Regions from separate parts of the Peribacillus sp. FSL H8-0477 genome, predicted to be linked through region 3. Evidence: riboswitches for the same ligand, from Rfam matches in the RefSeq annotation. Region 3 holds a riboswitch; each other region holds the start of a gene.
What was found. A riboswitch is a leader RNA that binds a small molecule or an ion and turns the genes downstream of it on or off. The one in region 3 is predicted to bind S-adenosylmethionine.
Positions count from the first base shown of each region.

Region 1: linked by a shared signal. The riboswitch ahead of MHI18_RS13470 (hypothetical protein) and the one ahead of MHI18_RS06530 (M42 family metallopeptidase) in region 3 are both predicted to bind S-adenosylmethionine.
Region 2: linked by a shared signal. The riboswitch ahead of MHI18_RS03305 (aliphatic sulfonate ABC transporter substrate-binding protein) and the one ahead of MHI18_RS06530 (M42 family metallopeptidase) in region 3 are both predicted to bind S-adenosylmethionine.

Region 1 is NZ_JBBODE010000002.1:346,725-352,613, reverse strand. It holds gene MHI18_RS13485 (hypothetical protein) at 475-1,263, shown strand; gene purT (phosphoribosylglycinamide formyltransferase 2) at 1,418-2,578, opposite strand; gene MHI18_RS13475 (GDSL-type esterase/lipase family protein) at 2,834-3,559, opposite strand; SAM riboswitch class I at 3,721-3,821, shown strand; gene MHI18_RS13470 (hypothetical protein) at 3,894-4,226, shown strand; gene MHI18_RS13465 (hypothetical protein) at 4,268-4,486, opposite strand; gene MHI18_RS13460 (DUF5316 family protein) at 4,858-5,070, shown strand; gene MHI18_RS13455 (EamA family transporter) at 5,330-5,889, shown strand, end outside.
Region 2 is NZ_JBBODE010000001.1:632,867-638,755, reverse strand. It holds gene MHI18_RS03315 (hypothetical protein) at 241-651, shown strand; gene MHI18_RS03310 (MBL fold metallo-hydrolase) at 891-1,688, shown strand; SAM riboswitch class I at 1,788-1,897, shown strand; gene MHI18_RS03305 (aliphatic sulfonate ABC transporter substrate-binding protein) at 2,001-2,978, shown strand; gene MHI18_RS03300 (ABC transporter permease) at 3,048-3,839, shown strand; gene MHI18_RS03295 (ABC transporter ATP-binding protein) at 3,856-4,560, shown strand; gene MHI18_RS03290 (CoxG family protein) at 4,651-5,094, shown strand; gene MHI18_RS03285 (hypothetical protein) at 5,689-5,889, shown strand, end outside.
Region 3 is NZ_JBBODE010000001.1:1,258,699-1,264,587, reverse strand. It holds gene MHI18_RS06535 (IS256 family transposase) at 238-1,404, shown strand; SAM riboswitch class I at 2,113-2,215, shown strand; gene MHI18_RS06530 (M42 family metallopeptidase) at 2,308-3,366, shown strand; gene MHI18_RS06525 (ABC transporter permease) at 3,395-4,321, shown strand; gene MHI18_RS06520 (ABC transporter permease) at 4,345-5,262, shown strand; gene MHI18_RS06515 (ABC transporter ATP-binding protein) at 5,276-5,889, shown strand, end outside.

The DNA.
Region 1 (5,889 bases), on a different contig from region 3:
AACAATCAATCTATTAAAGATAGAAAATAGCAAATTATATGAATATTATAGTATTTTATTTACATTTTAACTATAATTAGTTAGACAATATATGTTAATTATTGCATTTATTTTTAATTAAAGTAAATATATGTAATTAACAACCTATGAACCAAGGAGGATAACCTGATGGTTTTTATTATTTTCGTCGTTATATTTCTTCTTATTCTCGTAAGGAAAATTCATATGCTTTATATCGATAAAATAATAGCAGAAGACACCCCAAGTATTGATAATAGAATCATCGAACTGCTTAATTCTAAATAATCAAGGAAAGCGGGTGATCCTATCAGGAAGCTGTCTGTTAAGCTGACAACGTTTATTGTGCCTAAATCATTAATTTCTGAAATTCATCTTTGTAAAAGGTGTGAAAGCTACACTCTTTTTCCTGAGTACGGATGTCAAAATTGTTCCAGTCCAAAAGGTTTTTACACATTGGATCAATTTCTCACAAGAAAGTATCGTCTACAGTTCCAAAACCACCTGCTTTTATTATTCGCCTTGTTAGTCATAACTGCTTTAAGCAGCCTTGACCTAACCATATTTTTATTAACAACTTTTCTTGGAACACTGATTCTTATTGGATATAGTATGTGGAAGTTTTCCATGCGCTTGAGTGAAAAAAAGTTACTGCTCGATGATCTAGTTTTGACTGATCAAGTAAAACTTACTGAAGGAATAAATAAAAATATACAGTATGTACAAAAGAAAATTGATACCGGCCATTACCAGGAAGCCTACGAAATCCTCCGTAAAATTGGCTTGTATATACACAATAATGAAATAAAGGAACTAAAGCTCGGTTGTTTGAATCAATTTTACCTTCGAAAAGATATGCAGTTAGAAATGGATTCTCTCCTTCCGGAAGGATTCAGCCCGTTATTTATTCGTTACCTTACTGATGCAATTAAGATACAACGGAATCTAGTTAACAAAAATGTTTTGGATTATATCATTCGCTATGAGGAGGAAATTCAGGAGCACTTTTCATATGATGTATTTATAACTACTGCCGGAGCTGCGTTAAGAAAGAAACAGTATTTCATCGATTACCAAGACTTTATAATGAAGTATATTCATGGTCTACCTAAAGAAAGGATTATCCGTTTATGCAGGATTCTTCAAACCACGAATACCCCTGAAATGGACCAAGCACGAGATCAACTCCACAACCTAATCCAAATAAAGTATGCAGGTGAGAAAGAAATGGCTGCGTTACTTTAGAAGAGAGTTTAATATGCTCGTTGAATTGAAAAAGAAAAAAATACTTTCTTTCGATTGACCTCTAGCGTAGTAATCACCTCACTAGACGAATACCAAACAAAAAGAATGCCATTCTAATAGAATGGCACTCTTTCAATTAATTAGCGGGCAATGTCTATTTCTCGTTTACTTGTAAACAACCTTTTGCCTGATTTGCCAGGACTCTTGCCTCTTCTGTCGTCTCTGCTGAAGAAAGAACTACTGCAACGCGGCGTCCCTGTTTCGTAACGGGTTTAGCAAAAATACGAATTTGAGTGTTTGGAGTGGACAACGACTCCTCAACTCCTGAGATGCTATAATTCTCAGCTTCAGTCGGTGCCTTCAAGGGACGGCTCGCTCCTGGAGTAACCAACGTAATTTCTGGAATCGGATATCCTAAAATGGCACGGATATGTAAGGCAAACTCGGATAAGTTTTGTGTAACTAGTGTAACAAGCCCCGTATCATGCGGCCGTGGAGAAACTTCACTAAAGTATACCTTTTCTCCTGATAAGAACAGCTCTACTCCAAATAGACCTAAACCACCCAGCTCATCCGTAATCGTATGTGCAATCCGTTGAGCTTCCTCTATTTGCTGGTCTGTCATATCATGAGGCTGCCAAGACTCAATATAGTCACCGCCTTCTTGGATATGTCCAATCGGTGCGCAAAACTTTGTACCCTCAACAGTTCGAACTGTTAATAGCGTTATTTCTGAGTCAAATGAAATAAATTCTTCAATAATCACTCTACCGTTTTGCACACGCCCTCCTTCCATGGCTGTCTGCCAACAGGTTTCTAAATCCTCTTCAGTAAGACATACACTTTGCCCTTTACCTGAAGAGCTCATCAATGGTTTCACTACATTTGGGAAACCGATTTTATACGCACCCTTCACGAATTCTTCATATGTATCAGCAAATTGATATCCAGCTGTGGGTATTTGTAATGTCTCAGAAGCAAGTCTACGAATGCCTTCCCGATCCATCGTCAGTTTAGCTGCACGAGCCGTTGGAATGACTGTAAATCCTTCATCCTCCAACTTAATAAGTTCAGACGTTGCAATCGCTTCAATTTCAGGCACAATTAAATCAGGCTTTTCCCTTTCAACAATCTCCCGAAGCTCTTTTGCATTCAGCATATCAATCACATAACTGCGGTGGGCTGCCTGCATCGCTGGTGCATCTGCATAACGGTCAACAGCAATCGTCTCTACACCCAGGCGCTGTGCTTCAATAATCACTTCTTTTCCTAATTCTCCAGATCCTAACAGTAAAATTTTCTTAGCTTTATACATATTAGTCAACCTCCCCTTTTCTCTTTTTCATTATATACGAACTATTATAATAAAGTAATCTAGTATTATTCGTTTTTAACAACAATAAATCAATTATAATACTAGATTAACATAAAAAACCTACCTCATAACGTACAATACATATTGGTTATATACAGAAAAATTTTGGTGTCCCCAAATTTAATCAATCGATTGATTAAATAATTTTCCATAAAAAAAGCCCTTCAATTAAGAGGACTCTTCATAGCTCACTGATTATTTCTTTTTACTTATTGCCTTCCAAAATTCAGCTGCAAGCACTTTATATCCAGATTCACTCAAATGAATATTCGTCTTATTTGGAAGATACTTTTTATAATTCTTAGCAATCGCTTTGTCAGTCGCCACAAACGTGTCGCCATTTTCTGCTGCTGCTGACTTAATTTGCGTATTAAGCCCTGTTAGCAACGGCATTAAAGCAGCTTGCTGTTCAGCTGGATAATAAGGGAAACAATTATAGTAACCCATTACATAAACCTTTACCTTTGGATTAAGGCCGTCAATTGTTTTTAGTATCTTATTCAGATTAGTAGAAACAGCGACAAGTGCTTCCGACGCTTTCGAAGGATCCGTATTTATCTTGGCAAGTAAATCATTTGCCCCGATATCAATGGTAATATGAGTAGCGCTTTTAATTTCCTTCCTGATTTTCTTGCTTTTCGTTACATCTAGCAGAAGACGATCCGATGTATAACCTGGTACGCTGAAATTATCAAAGTCTGCTAATTTATACTTTTTTGCCACAAATGAATCAGCAATATAATCAACATACCCATAATCTAAATAGCCATTCGGTGACAGCCCTGCTGCTAACGAATCCCCTAATGCCACATATTCAACCTTTACTGGTGCAGGAGCTTTTTTTGCTGAAGCACTAAATGGCACACCGACTACTAGTGACATGGCTAACACGATACTTGCAGTTTTCTGTTTTCGATTCAAAATAATTCCCCCTTGATAATTTTTGGTGTTCACTAGTTCAAATTCAGTATTTATATTGAAAATCCTTCTTAGGACTAAAGTAATTTTTTCGACATTCAATTGACAAATTCAATTTTTTTTATTAGAATAATCAAAATACTACTTATAAAATAAAAACATATCTCTTATCCAGAGAGGTGGAGGGACTGGCCCGACGAAACCTCAGCAACCACACGTAGTGATGGTGCTAATTCCAGCAAAGCTTAGCTTTGGACGATAAGGGGAGGTGTCTTTTCTTACAAAAGCCCTCTTCTTAGGAAGAGAGTTTTTTTGTATAGAAAAGGAGAGTTTATCGATGATAAATAATAAGACGTTTTTAACCGTGGATGAATACTTAGATCTTTACCTTTTTGCAAAAGATCTTGGTGATATTCATTGGCAAAATGAAATAATTGAACAACTAAAAAATCATAATCAGAAAACAGATAAAACCTGGGAGATTCAGGCTCTATGGGAGTCCTTTGAGCGAGTAAATAATGAAATACTGGCTCTTTACAAAGAACTGCGAAATGATTCAGCCATCTCAGAAGTAATAGGAGAAAAGCTCTGGACTTTAAAACAACAGCGTATGGAAATCAGTCGGGAAATCCGCTGTCTGCAAGAGGATAAATCGTTCATAACTAACTAAAAAAAGATGGAGTATCTCGTTAATGAGATACTCCATCTTTTTTATGCGTTAACCTTCATAGCTGACATCATTTGCATCATGGTTGAAATCATTTCATCACACTCTTGCATTTTCATCATCATTTCTTTCATATCCATACCCATTTCATCATTCATTTCCATGCCTTGCATTCTAGTCATCATCATTTTCATACCATTCATTTCTGTCATCATTCTTTCCATTGACATCTTCATCATCATACTCATCGCCATGTTTTCCATTTCCATTCCTCCATTACGGTTTTTTAAAACTAATAGGAACTCGATGTACAGCACTTGTCCTACTTCATCTACTTTAAGTATATACCCAAATAAACTGTATTTTAAAAATTATTTAAATAATTTATTTTCTAAATCATTAACGAACTGTCTGTAACTTTTAAAACCCTTATGTATCATTGGTTTAACCAGTTTAATCAATCGATTGATTAAATAAAATAAATCTTTTAATAAATAAAAATTGGAAGAAACTCCTATTAGTTTTTAAAATAAATGAGCAGAATAGAAAGAGTAGGTATTTTATCAATCATTTTACTTAATAGCGAAACTTATAAGATTATGTAACGTACTAATAGAAGAAAGGGGGTGTTTATTTGCAGTACTTCTTTTTTGTCGGTGTAGTCTGTATCATTATCTCCGGTATATCAGTTGGGGCATGGACGACGCCTCAACAGCAAAGAGCTACATTCAATAATGAAACAACCGCATATAGAAGATCCAGAACAAGAATAGCCATTTATTCTGGATTTTTAGGCATCCTTTCTCTAGCCATAAGCGGAATGTTGTATTTTAAAAATACAATATGATTCTCAAGATATTTATATCGCTTCTAGGCTGTTGAGAAAGAGTCGGCAGCCTTTTGATTTTTTATTTTATCAATAACTATTGACCCGCTAAATAATCCTTTCAAAAAACCCTTTCTCTGCATCCAGAGAAAGTGCGTTCTAAATGAACCCTTATTTAAACTTCTTCTTGACGTGATTATTATCCGTTGTATAATTAAGAGTTTTAATTAATTATCTCATTGCTATATTTGTATAATAAACAAAAAGAGGAGAATTCATTATGTGGTTTATTTTTGCTCTACTCACAGCACTTGCATGGGGCGGGGCGGATCTATTTTATAAAAAAGGAACAGATAGTAATGATAAGTTCAGCCATATTAAAATCATCATTATGGTCGGCTTGGTTATGGGTTTGCATGCAACAGGGTACCTTTTATTCAAAGGATTGACTTTTAATCCTATGGATTTAATCACTTATTTACCTGTATCAGGACTCTACATTTTGTCGATGGCAATTGGTTATATCGGGTTACGATATTTGGAACTTTCGATTGCTTCGCCTATCCAAAATTCCTCCGGAGCCGTTACGGCAATCCTAATTTTCATCTTTTTCACCCATGAATTAGGTGTAATTGAAGTTTTAGGACTCATTATTATCACACTAGGTGTTATCGGCATCGCCGTTTTAGAAAAGAAAGCAGAAAACGAAGCCCTTCAAAATCAATCCGTTGAAATTGATAAAAAATATAAAATTGGCTTTATGGCGATTATTTTCCCTATCCTTTATGCTTTTATTGATGGATTAGGAACCTTTGCCGATGCCATTTACTTAGATGAATT
Region 2 (5,889 bases), 630 kb from region 3:
TTACCCATGAAGAGGAGCGTGTATTTGCAGCCTCTTTTTTCTTTGTGCTCTTTTTTATCAGGATTATTTTATATGTACACATGTTGGACACATCAATATCGTATTCTTTTGGTATACCAAATTAAGACGGACAGATAGTCCAACAATCGTAGTGGTTAAAACTGTTATAACGATGGTGATAACGCTACCAAAAGATGTTTGAATTCAAAGAAGCTATAGTGAGGTAAAGGAGGTGATACAATGAAACGTATATTTTTAATTTTAAGTACTGTAGTGTTCGTTCTGGCAGGTGGATTGGCATTAGATAATTCTTCAGCTCAAGCAAGTGTTCCACGGTATTCCTTTCAAACTGAAGATGGAAAATATGATGGTGAAATTGGTAATCCTAACAAAGGTAGTGACATACAAATCGAACTAGTTTCCCCAATCTATTTTAAGACCTCTACTGGAAGTAAGAAATTAACTGATTATAGTAAAATACAGGTTCGTCTCGTCAATGCTAGTACTGGAAAGGCTACAGGCTATCATAGCTTAGCTGGTGGAAAGGCGTTATTCAAAGGCATGAAAATAGGTAAATTTTATGTCGACGTGAAAGATGGATACGCTTCTGGTAAAGTAACTGGAAAATTAGATATTGTTTTCATGAACTAACGTAGGTGTTAGTAGCTCAGAAGACCGCCAATGGCGGTCTTTTTAGGATTCATTTATAATCCTAAATTTAAATTCAAGTAAATTCGCCCCACTTCATCTATCTTGCTCGATCGTCCAGAAAGGGTGGTTAAGCTGATTTATATTGGAGAGGGGTGGGGAATTATGAAGGTTAACAGCCGTTTCAGTATTCTTTTAAGCTGCTTCTTCTTTGATATAATAGTAGGAAAAGGGGGAAACACATGATTGTTTTTCAGAATGAGACCGTTGTCGTTTTTCAAAGTTCGCTGTACCAAACCACTTCAACGATGATAGATGCAGAGACGTCTTTGCTGCTAATCGACCCGGGCTGGCTGCCGGAAGAAGTATGTGAAATCCAATCTTATGTAGCTGCAATTCGAAGAGGAAGGCCTCTGTATCTGCTGTTTACCCATAGTGATTTTGACCATATTATTGGTTACGGAGCATTCCCGGATGCAGTAGTAATCGCTTCAGCAGCCTTTACCAATCATCCTGCAAAGGACTTTCCACTCAAACAAATCCATGACTTTGATAAGAAATACTATTTGAAACGCTCTTATCCAATTTTGTATCCGGAGGTGGAGTGTGCCGTTGCCAATGACGGCGAAACAATGAAGATAGGTAATCGTATGCTTACATTTTACCTTGCTCCTGGCCATACCAATGATGGACTCGTTACGGTCATTGAACCTGGGGGAATACTTGTGGCTGGAGACCACTTGTCAGATGTAGAGTTTCCTTTTATTTTTGACAATTATGAAAGCTATCAGAAAACGATTAACAAAATAAAGAAAATCATTGATTCAGGAAACATAGAGCTTTTAATTCCGGGACATGGGAGTGTAACGAATTCAATGGAAGACATACAACAGCGTGTAAATCAGTCGATTCATTATTTACAATCCCTAAAACAAAGCGAAGATTGTGAAGACGCACTTAGGGAACAGTATGAATTTTTTGAAGGAATGAAGGATACACATTTACATAATGTCAGAGAGGCCGCTAAAAAAGAAAAGTGAATCGAAATATAAAATAAAATATTCAGAATATTATTGACATTGAAATTTATGTGCTATATACTTCAAACAGATAAATACCTTAATTAAATAGTAATGACACTCTTATCGAGAGCGGCGGAGGGAATAGGCCCTGTGAAGCCCGGCAACCATCAAGCAAATGCTTGAAAAGGTGCTAAATCCTGCAGATCAACTGATCTGAAAGATGAGGGAGGATTTTTTTAAAAACCCTCTTCTTGTTTTTTGAAGAGGGTTTTTTGCGCTTATTAAACCAAGTAAGCAAATCGGTATTCTAGAGAAAACGGAGGTAGGGAAATGAAGAAATGGGCTATATTATTGGCATTAGTAGGATTAGTACTTTCAGGATGCTCGAACGATGCCAGCGGGACTGGTAAGGACGGAAAACCAAAGAAAATTATTCTTGATTATGCGTATTATTCACCGGTTAGCTTGGTATTAAAAGATCAGGGGCTGGCTGAAAAGAAATTCAAAGAAGAGGGTATTGATGTCGAATTCGTCCTCAGCCAAGGTTCTAATAAAGCGTTAGAATTTCTTAGTTCAGATAGTGTTGATTTCGGTTCAGCTGCAGGTGCGGCAGCCTTGCTTGCCAAAGAAAAGGGCACACCTATCCAAACCGTCTATATTTCCTCAAAGCCGGAATGGACGGCGCTTTTAGCCAAAAAAGGAAGTATTCAATCAGTAGCTGATTTAAAGGGGAAAAAAGTAGCGGCAACGCTGGGTACCGATCCCTATATTTTTCTCTTACGTGCGTTAAAGGAAGCTGGATTAACAGAGAAAGATGTTGAAATTGTAAACCTACAGCACAGTGACGGAGCTGCAGCTGTTCAATCAGGTGATGTAGATGCTTGGGCGGGTCTTGATCCACATATGGCTAAGGTAGAATTGGAATCAGATATTCAAATCTTTTACCGAAATCCTGACTTTAATAGTTTTAGTACGTTGGATGTTCGTGAGGACTTTGCTAAGAAGTATCCAAAATATGTGGAAAAAGTTCTTGAAGCATATGAGGAAGCTCGGCAGTGGACAATCGACCATCCAGAAGAAACCGCAGAAATTCTTGCGAAAGAAGCAAGCATTTCACTTGAGGTTGCAAAAAAACAATTGGAACGTACGGATTTTTCTAAACCGATTCCCGGTGATGAACAAAAAGCCATTATTACTGGTTCAGGAGAGGTACTCAAAGAAGCTGGTTTATTAAAAGACTCGACCGACGTTAATGAGCTGACAGAAAAGTTACTTAACCCGACATACGCGGAGAAAGTCACCAAGTAATGGAGAAGAGAGGGGAATAGGATGTTAGAGCAAAGTAATCGTGCGCTTAAATTGGGTCAAATAAACAAAATGACAATGACAAGTAAAAAGCCGCAGAGTAATCGTAGGCTTCTGCTGGGCAGCATCCTGCCAGTGACATTAGTCGTGTTATGGGAAGCAGCAAGCAAAATGGGGCTTATTGAAGCCCATTTGCTGCCTGCACCATCTGTAATTATTGCCAGCCTATATCAAATGGTGTTGGAAGGAACCCTTTGGGGACATCTTGGTTCGACCTTAACAAGAGTGTTTGCAGGATTTTTTATTGGAACACTGGCTGCCATAATCGTTGGTTCATTGGTGGGTTATCTGAAAATTTTTGAAGAACTTGTGGATCCCATTATTCAAGCGCTTCGATCGATTCCATCGCTTGCTTGGGTACCGTTGTTTATTCTCTGGATGGGCATTGGTGAAACCTCGAAGGTGACGCTCATCGCGGTTGGGGTGTTTTTTCCAGTCTATCTGAACATGGTGGCCGGGATACGGGGTGTAGATCGTAAGCTGATTGAAGTCGGTAAAATATATGGTTTTACATCGTTTCAAATTGTCCGCAGAATTATTCTTCCTGCCTCGCTTCCATCATTTTTGACAGGAATCCGCAGCGGTCTTGGCCTTGGATGGATGTTTGTTGTGGCGGCAGAAATTATGGGGGCAAGCAAAGGGCTGGGTTACCTGTTGATTGTCGGCCAGAATACGTATTCTCCAGATACGATAATCGGCAGTATTCTTCTTTTCGCTATTCTAGGTAAACTAACCGACTGGTTCCTAAAAATGATTGAAGAACGCTCACTAAGGTGGCAGGACAGTTTGGCAAATCAACATTGAGAAAGAAGGAATCGATATGTTATCTGTACAACAGGTTTCACGGACATTCAATCATAAACAGGCTGGATTAATTGATGTTTCTTTCACCGTGGAGGAGGGAGAGATCATTGGGATACTAGGAACAAGCGGCTGTGGAAAAAGTACCTTGCTGCGTGTCCTGTCAGGGTTGGATAAGGACTACACAGGGAACTTTAGTCTTGAGAAGGAAGAAGTCGGAATGATGTTCCAAGAGCCGAGGCTGATGCCTTGGCTGACAGTTGAACAAAATGTATCCTTTGGGCTCAAGGGGGATCAAGAAGCTCTCGTCCACGAATTGTTGGGTACGGTAGGTCTCACGGGCTTTGAAAAACATTACCCAAAGGATCTTTCTGGAGGGATGTCTCAACGGACTGCGATTGCGCGGGCACTTGTAACGGAGCCTGAAGTACTATTACTTGATGAACCCTTTAGTGCGGTAGATGCTTTTACCAAAATGCAGCTGCAAGAATTATTACTCTCTATCTGGAAAAAGAAAAATACGACGATGCTATTAGTTACTCATGATATCGATGAAGCCTTATATCTTTGTGATCGTATTCTTATTTTAAAGGGGCAGCCAGGTGTATTAGCTGAGGTACTCACAATCAAGCAGTCCAAACCAAGGAATCGTACCGATATGGATCTAGCTCTCATAAAGGCTGAAATATTACAGGTACTTGATTTACGGGAAACCGTATCCTAAGATTTAGCTATTTTACTCTTAAGGTTCTATACAGTTTGGACAATATAATACAGTAGGAGTGAAAGTAACAACACGAATGAGGTGGGACTTTTGCCAACCGGGCTGCACAGCATAAAAATGGCTTTACCAATCGAAGAAATCTGGGAGTTTGTAAGCAAGGTAGAAAACTGGGCACCGCTTGTCCCTGGTTACATCAATCATACTGTATTAAATGAAAATCAGGTTACCTGGAAGTTTAAAGGCGATTTAGGCTTGATGAAAAAGAAAATAGAGCTGATTGTCGATATCATTGAATGGAAAGGTCCAAGTAAAGTTACATTTGACCTCACTGGTCTGAATGAACCGTTTACCGGAAGCGGCTATTTTTTAGCAGAAGCCATCGATCCAAGGAATACGAAGATGACCGGTTTTTTAGACATTACAGCGAGCGGATATAAGGCGCCGATTGCCAACTCGTTATTGAAGACCTTTGTACCTCAAATGGCAGAAGAACTTGCAGAAGCAATCGCACTCGAACTGAAGAAGAAACACTAAACAACGCCCGCAGATTATTCTACCTGCGGGCGTTGTTTAGTCATTGGTTTTTTTTTTTCGCAATTGTTTTCTTTCTATTAAGAAAGGCCGGTGCACTACAAATTTAGCTTCTCCTGAATTGTAGACTCGAGAAGAAGGAATTCTTAAATAAAAAATAGAATATAGGTTTAGTAATGAGACAGACTGTGCTGGGATAAAGGTTCATCAGTATGATGCAATATGTAGAAAACCGAATAAAGGGAACCCTGCTGGAGTCGTTTTGAATGGACTCGTTCTCCGGCATCATTGAAGATGCCAAGGATTACATAGTGTATTTTAAAGGTTGCAAAATAATGGAGGTTTTTTAATGAGTGAGAAAAAACTAAGTCAAAAAAAAGCTGATTATACGATTATTGTGTTCATTTGTACGGGTTTAGGGGCATTTTTAGGATTAGTAGCTTACGTTAGAGATTGGTTATGATTATGTTGCCCAGATAGGGTAGTTAAAGTAATGCATTCATCTCCAAATAAAAAATACCATATTCATTTATATATTTTTAGATTATCTATCGGGAGTTATGAAGGTATTTTTTAGATAAGATGGAGGGAATGAAATTGAAAATAGTAAACCTACTTTTTAGTTGTATTTTCATGATGATGTTGTTAACTGCATGTAGTTTGGATAATAAAAGTACAAAAGACGTGGTTTTAGAAATACCTAATAAAGAGATATATACAACTTTACTTGTTCAAGGTGTTGATAAAAAGGGGGTTTCTTCCGAAGCAACTTTAAAAGTCATTACAGATAGCAATAAA
Region 3 (5,889 bases):
AAGTCGCTGAACTGCACACTTTTTGCTGGGTTTTGCACAGAAATGAACCCCAAGTGCACAGAAAATCGTTAGTTTTGCACACATCGAAGACATTCAAGGCTTTAGGGTTGTTGAAAATAGGGTATCTTTCTCTACTTTTGATTAAGTCCATATAATTGTGTAAAAAAAGAGAGTCATTTTATTCGCTCTTGGAAACAATGTTTTCACCATGAAAACACATTGAAAAGAGGGAATATAATGACTCAGTTACAGTTTAACCTTGATATCGATCTTTTAAAACTTTCCATTATGAATTCTAATCTTGATGCCGTGATTAAATCAGCGGTTGTGTTGATCTTAAATGAGTTTATGGAGAAAGAGAGAGACAACCATCTACAAGTTTCATCTTATGAGCGCTCTACCGAGCGTCAGGATTATCGAAATGGCTATTATGAACGTGATTTTACGATGAGTATTGGCAAGATTAAATTGAAGGTCCCTAGAACACGTAATGGCGACTTTTCCCCTTCTGTATTTGAAAAATATGCTCGGGTCGATCAAGCGCTCGTCCTTTCCATGTTAGAGATGGTAATCAATGGAGTTTCTACACGAAAGGTTACTCATATTGTCGAACAGCTATGCGGTGAAAATGTCTCAAAATCCTTCGTTTCATCGCTGACTGAAAAGCTTGATCCCATTGTTAATGGCTGGGCAGGGAGGCCCCTCAATACCACGTACTACCCCTTTGTTTTCGTAGATGCCATGTATATCAAGGTGCGTGAGCACCATCAAGTTGTCTCAAAAGCCGTATATATTGCGACTGCCCTTACGGAACAGAATAAGCGAGAGATTCTAGGGCTCCATGTAGATCATGTAGAAAGCTTTGAATCTTGGTCACAGTTCTTTAAGCAACTAAAATCCCGCGGTCTTCAATCCCCGAAACTGGTGATTTCTGATGCCCATCAAGGGTTAGTCAAAGCAGTCCAACGGGAATTCATTGGGACCAGCTGGCAACGGTGCAATGTCCATTTTAAACGGAACATTATCGAAAAACTGCCTAAAAAGGGATCATCTGATATTCGCTTGATGATTAAACGGGTATTTGAAGCAGTCACGATAGATGATATTCGTCTATTTAAAACGGAGTTAATAAATAAATTTGGTGAGGAATCAAAATATGAAAAAGCCCTTCAAATTTTGGATGAAGGGTTCGAAGACACCATTCAATACATGAATCACCCTGAAAAAATCAGGCAGCACATTCGTAGTACAAATTCGCTGGAGCGTTTAAATCAAGAAGTACGCAGAAGAGAAAGAGTAATCCGGATCTTTCCTAATACCCAATCTGCTTTCCGATTAGTAGGTGCTCTCTTAATGCAATATCAAGACACAGTTTACGACAAGAAAAAAGCATTGTCGAAGTAGTTATTTTTCAAAACTTCCATCATGAATCATTTCACATTCAAACAGGGCTGTCAAAGTGAAAAGCCTTTGACAGCTCTGCCCGAATGCGAGAGAAAATGGCCATGGAAGTTTCCAAAAAAAAGTGTAAGGTTAGGGTTTTGTGCAACTCTAAAAACAGTTTTTTATCCGTTTGAAAGCGTCCAATTAATCAGAGTGAAAACATTGTTAACGAATTTACACAATAATAAGGACTTGACTCTACTTTTCTCATATTTGGCATCTAACCAGTCTTGATGACTCTATTTTCATAACCCCGAATGCCCAAAAACGCTCTCCGGCGTTAATCAGGTCAGAAGTGAAAGGTCTGGGGGGGCTGTCTTTTGAAAATGAGTATCTATCTTTACTCTACTTTAGAGATCCAACTTAGATTCTAGTAAATGACATATTTTCAACAACCCTTGGGATCTTGAAACGTTTTCTGGTGAGATGTTTTCGCACAAAAATAAGCGCCAGGCGCACATAAACACCGTGATTTAGCACGAGGTTGTTGCTGGGAAGCGGCAAAGAAGGATTAAGGATGGTTTGTCTTGTGACTATCGAACAGGCTTGTAGATTTAAACATTCAGATAGTAATTTAATATATCAGAAAAATGATAAAAATGAAAAAATAGATTGACGTGCTTCGAATTCTGGCTTATGCTAATTTCATTATAAAAATACATAATTGATTTCTTATCCAGAGAGGTGGAGGGATATGGCCCTTTGAAACCTCGGCAACAGGTTCCTTGTGAATACTGTGCCAATTCCATCAGGTTCGCCTGATAGATAAGAAGAACAGAAAACTAGTTATTATTTATTCTGTCCTCTTCTTAAAAAAGAAGGGGACTTTTTGTTGTTTGGGGATGAAAAAAGGGGGAGTAAGAAATGGAGAAAATCGTTAGAGAGCTTTCTGTGCTGCACGGACCTTCAGGCTTTGAACAGCCAGTTATCCGTTACATAACGTCAGAACTTGAATCTTTAGCAGACGAGTGGTCTGTGGATCATCTTGGTAATATTACTGCGATAAAAAAAGGAAGTAGACCGGGGCCAAGGCTGATTCTTACAGCGCATATGGATGAGGTTGGCTTTATTATTCGAAGCATTACACCTGATGGCTTGCTTAAGGTCGAGTCTTTAGGAGGTCATGATATTCGTATATTGGCCGGTCAAAAGGTACGGGTTCGAACTGGTACTGGGTATTTAATTGGTGTGTTTGGCGGGATTTCTGCCCATTATCGGAAGTTTGAAAGTGAAAGAAAGCTTAAGTCTGTCAGAGAATCCTATATCGATATTGGAGCCCGTTCCAAGAAACAAGCAATCAATATGGGTGCTGCTATTGGGGATTCCGTTACCTGGCTTTCGGACGTTACCGTTTTGGGCAACAGTGATACAGGGAGGATAGTTGGCAAGGGCTTTGATGACAGGGCAGGCTGTGCGGTGTTGTTACAGGTGCTGAAGGATCTTCCAGATTTCTCTGGAGAGCTTGTCATTATCTTTACGGTTCAGGAAGAGATAGGCCTAAGAGGGGCGAAAGTAGCAACAGAGGGGATTGCTGCTGATGCAGCGATTGCCATTGATACGACAGCAGCCAGTGATACTCCAGAAACTGTCCTGGATGATGAGCTTCAGATTGGTGGAGGAGTTGGCATTAAGGTCATGGATGCAAGCTTAATCGCCCATCCAGCCATTAGAGAGAAGCTAAAGACACTGGCAGAAGAGGGAGGAATTCCGTATCAGCTGGAAGTATTTCCTGGAATAGGGACAGATGGTGGAGCCGTTCACCTCTCCAACAAAGGGATACCGACAGGCGTGCTTTCTATTCCATCCCGTAACGCACACTCTCCAATTGAAATTATTGATATCACAGACTTAGAAGCTGCTAAAGACTTGCTTACTTTGTTTATTACTAATGAAGATGAGTTGCTAAGCTTCACTTCCTTTTAAAAATATGTAAATAAGACAGGTGAATCCTATGTATGTAATAAAACGCTTACTAACGATGGTTGTGACTCTCTGGATTATTATGACGCTGACCTTTGTCATTATGAACAGTATACCAGGCGATCCATTTGCGTCAGATGCAAAATCATTACCGGAGGAAATTGTTAAAAATATGAGGGCAAAATATAATTTGGACGAACCGTTGCCTGTTCAATACGTTCTCTATATGAAGGATTTGCTTCATTTTGACTTTGGTCCTTCGATTCAGTCTAAGACAAGAGATGTGAATACATTGATAGCAGAAGGGTTCCTGCCATCAGCTATATTGGGGCTGCAAGCAATGGTTGTTGCCATTATACTAGGTTTGGCTTTAGGCATTATCGCTGCCCTCAACCATAATCGAGGGCTAGATTACCTTTCGATGATTGTGGCAATAGTGGGGATTTCTGTACCGAGCTTTATATTGGCACCTTTGCTGATTAAATACGGTGCTGTCGAGGCAGGAATCCTTCCAGTTGCCTCGTGGGGAACATGGGCGCATACAATTCTTCCGACCATTGCCTTGGCAGTCGGTCCGCTTGCGATTATCGCCCGATTTGTCAGAACAAGCATGCTGGAGGTCTTAAGCCAAAACTATATGAAAACGGCTGAGGCGAAGGGACTTTCCACGGTATATATTGTCTGTAAGCATGGAATTCGGAATGCAATCATCCCTGTCATTTCCTTTATTGGGCCGCTGTTTGCATCAATAATTACCGGAACATTCGTAATAGAGAAAATATTTGCGATACCCGGTATTGGAAAATATTTTGTAGACAGTATTTTTAATCGAGATTATCCAGTCATTCTGGGTACAACCATTTTTTACAGCACGATTTTAGTCTTAACGCTATTTCTAATCGATTTGTGCTATAGATTTGTCGATCCGAGAATAAAAATGACGAGCGGAGGTGAATAGGCGTGCCAGAAGTAAATGACAGTATGTTTAAGCCTGTCGATCGCAGCAGGTTACGATATAGAACGAAAAGCCGTCCTGTTATGGGGTATTGGCATGAAGTGGCACTAAAGCTTGCGAAGAACAAGTTGGCGTTAACGGGTTTCTTTTTATTACTGATCATTCTAACGCTGTCGATCATTGGACCTCACCTCCTGCCCTTCACTCCAAGCCATCAATCCTTGACGGAAGGCAACTTAAAACCTTCTGCCAAGCATTGGTTTGGTACGGATGACTTAGGGAGAGATGTTTGGGTACGGGTCTGGACAGGGGCTAGAATTTCGCTATTGATTGGGATTATCGCAGCCATAATCGATTTAATTATGGGGGTTTTGGTAGGAGGAATATCAGGCTATATGGCTGGAAGAAGCCGAGCAGGAGATAGAATAGACGGTTTTTTAATGAGAATTGTCGAGATTTTGTATGGAATCCCTTACCTTCTTGTCGTGATACTACTGATGGTTGTTATGAAACCGGGATTGACTACGATGATTCTGGCACTCTCGATAACAGGATGGGTAGGCATGGCGAGAATTGTGAGGGGGCAAATTTTGCAGTTAAAGCAGCAGGAATACGTGATGGCCGCTGAAAAGCTGGGGACCTCCCATTTCAAGATTATTTCAAAGCATTTGCTGCCAAATATGATGGGCATTATTATTGTCAATCTAACTTTTACCATTCCACAAGCTATTTTTTCAGAATCATTTTTGAGTTTTTTAGGATTGGGTGTTCAAGCGCCTACAGCAAGCTGGGGAACGATGGCTAACGACTCTCTAGGTGTAGTTTTAAGCGGTCAGTGGTGGAGATTGTTTTTTCCGGCATTGATGATTTCGTTAACGATGTTTGCCTTTAATGCGTTTGGAGATGGGTTACAGGATGCGCTTGATCCGCGCTCTGAGAAGTAAGGAGAGATGATGTATGAGAGTATTAGAAATTGATAATCTACATGTGTCATTCAAAACACGTGGAGGAGAAATCCATGCGGTGAGAGGTGTAGATCTTCATGTAGAAGATGGTGAGACGCTAGCGATTGTTGGAGAAAGCGGCTGTGGAAAAAGTGTGACCGCCCAATCGATCATGGGGATGATTCCAAAACCCCACGGACGAGTAAAAGTCGGCAGCATCAAATTTCGAGATCAGGAAATCACGTCTCTATCGTCTAAAAAACTTAGAGAAATAAGAGGAACAGAAATTGGCATGATTTTTCAAGATCCCATGACATCGCTTAATCCTACGATGAAAATAGGACATCAAATTGATGAAATCTTTATAAAGAAATTGAAACTTTCAAGGGACGAGGCAAAGAAAAAAACGATCCAACTGCTTCAGGAAGTTGGAATCGCGGATCCCACTACACGTTATTCCGATTATTCACATCAATTTAGCGGTGGGATGAGGCAGCGCGTTGTCATTGCAATCGCCCTAGCAGCTAACCCAAGTTTACTCATAGCGGATGAACCGACGACAGCACTTGATGTAACCATCCAGGCTCAAATACTCGAATTATTAAAACGTATTCAGTTAGAAAGGCA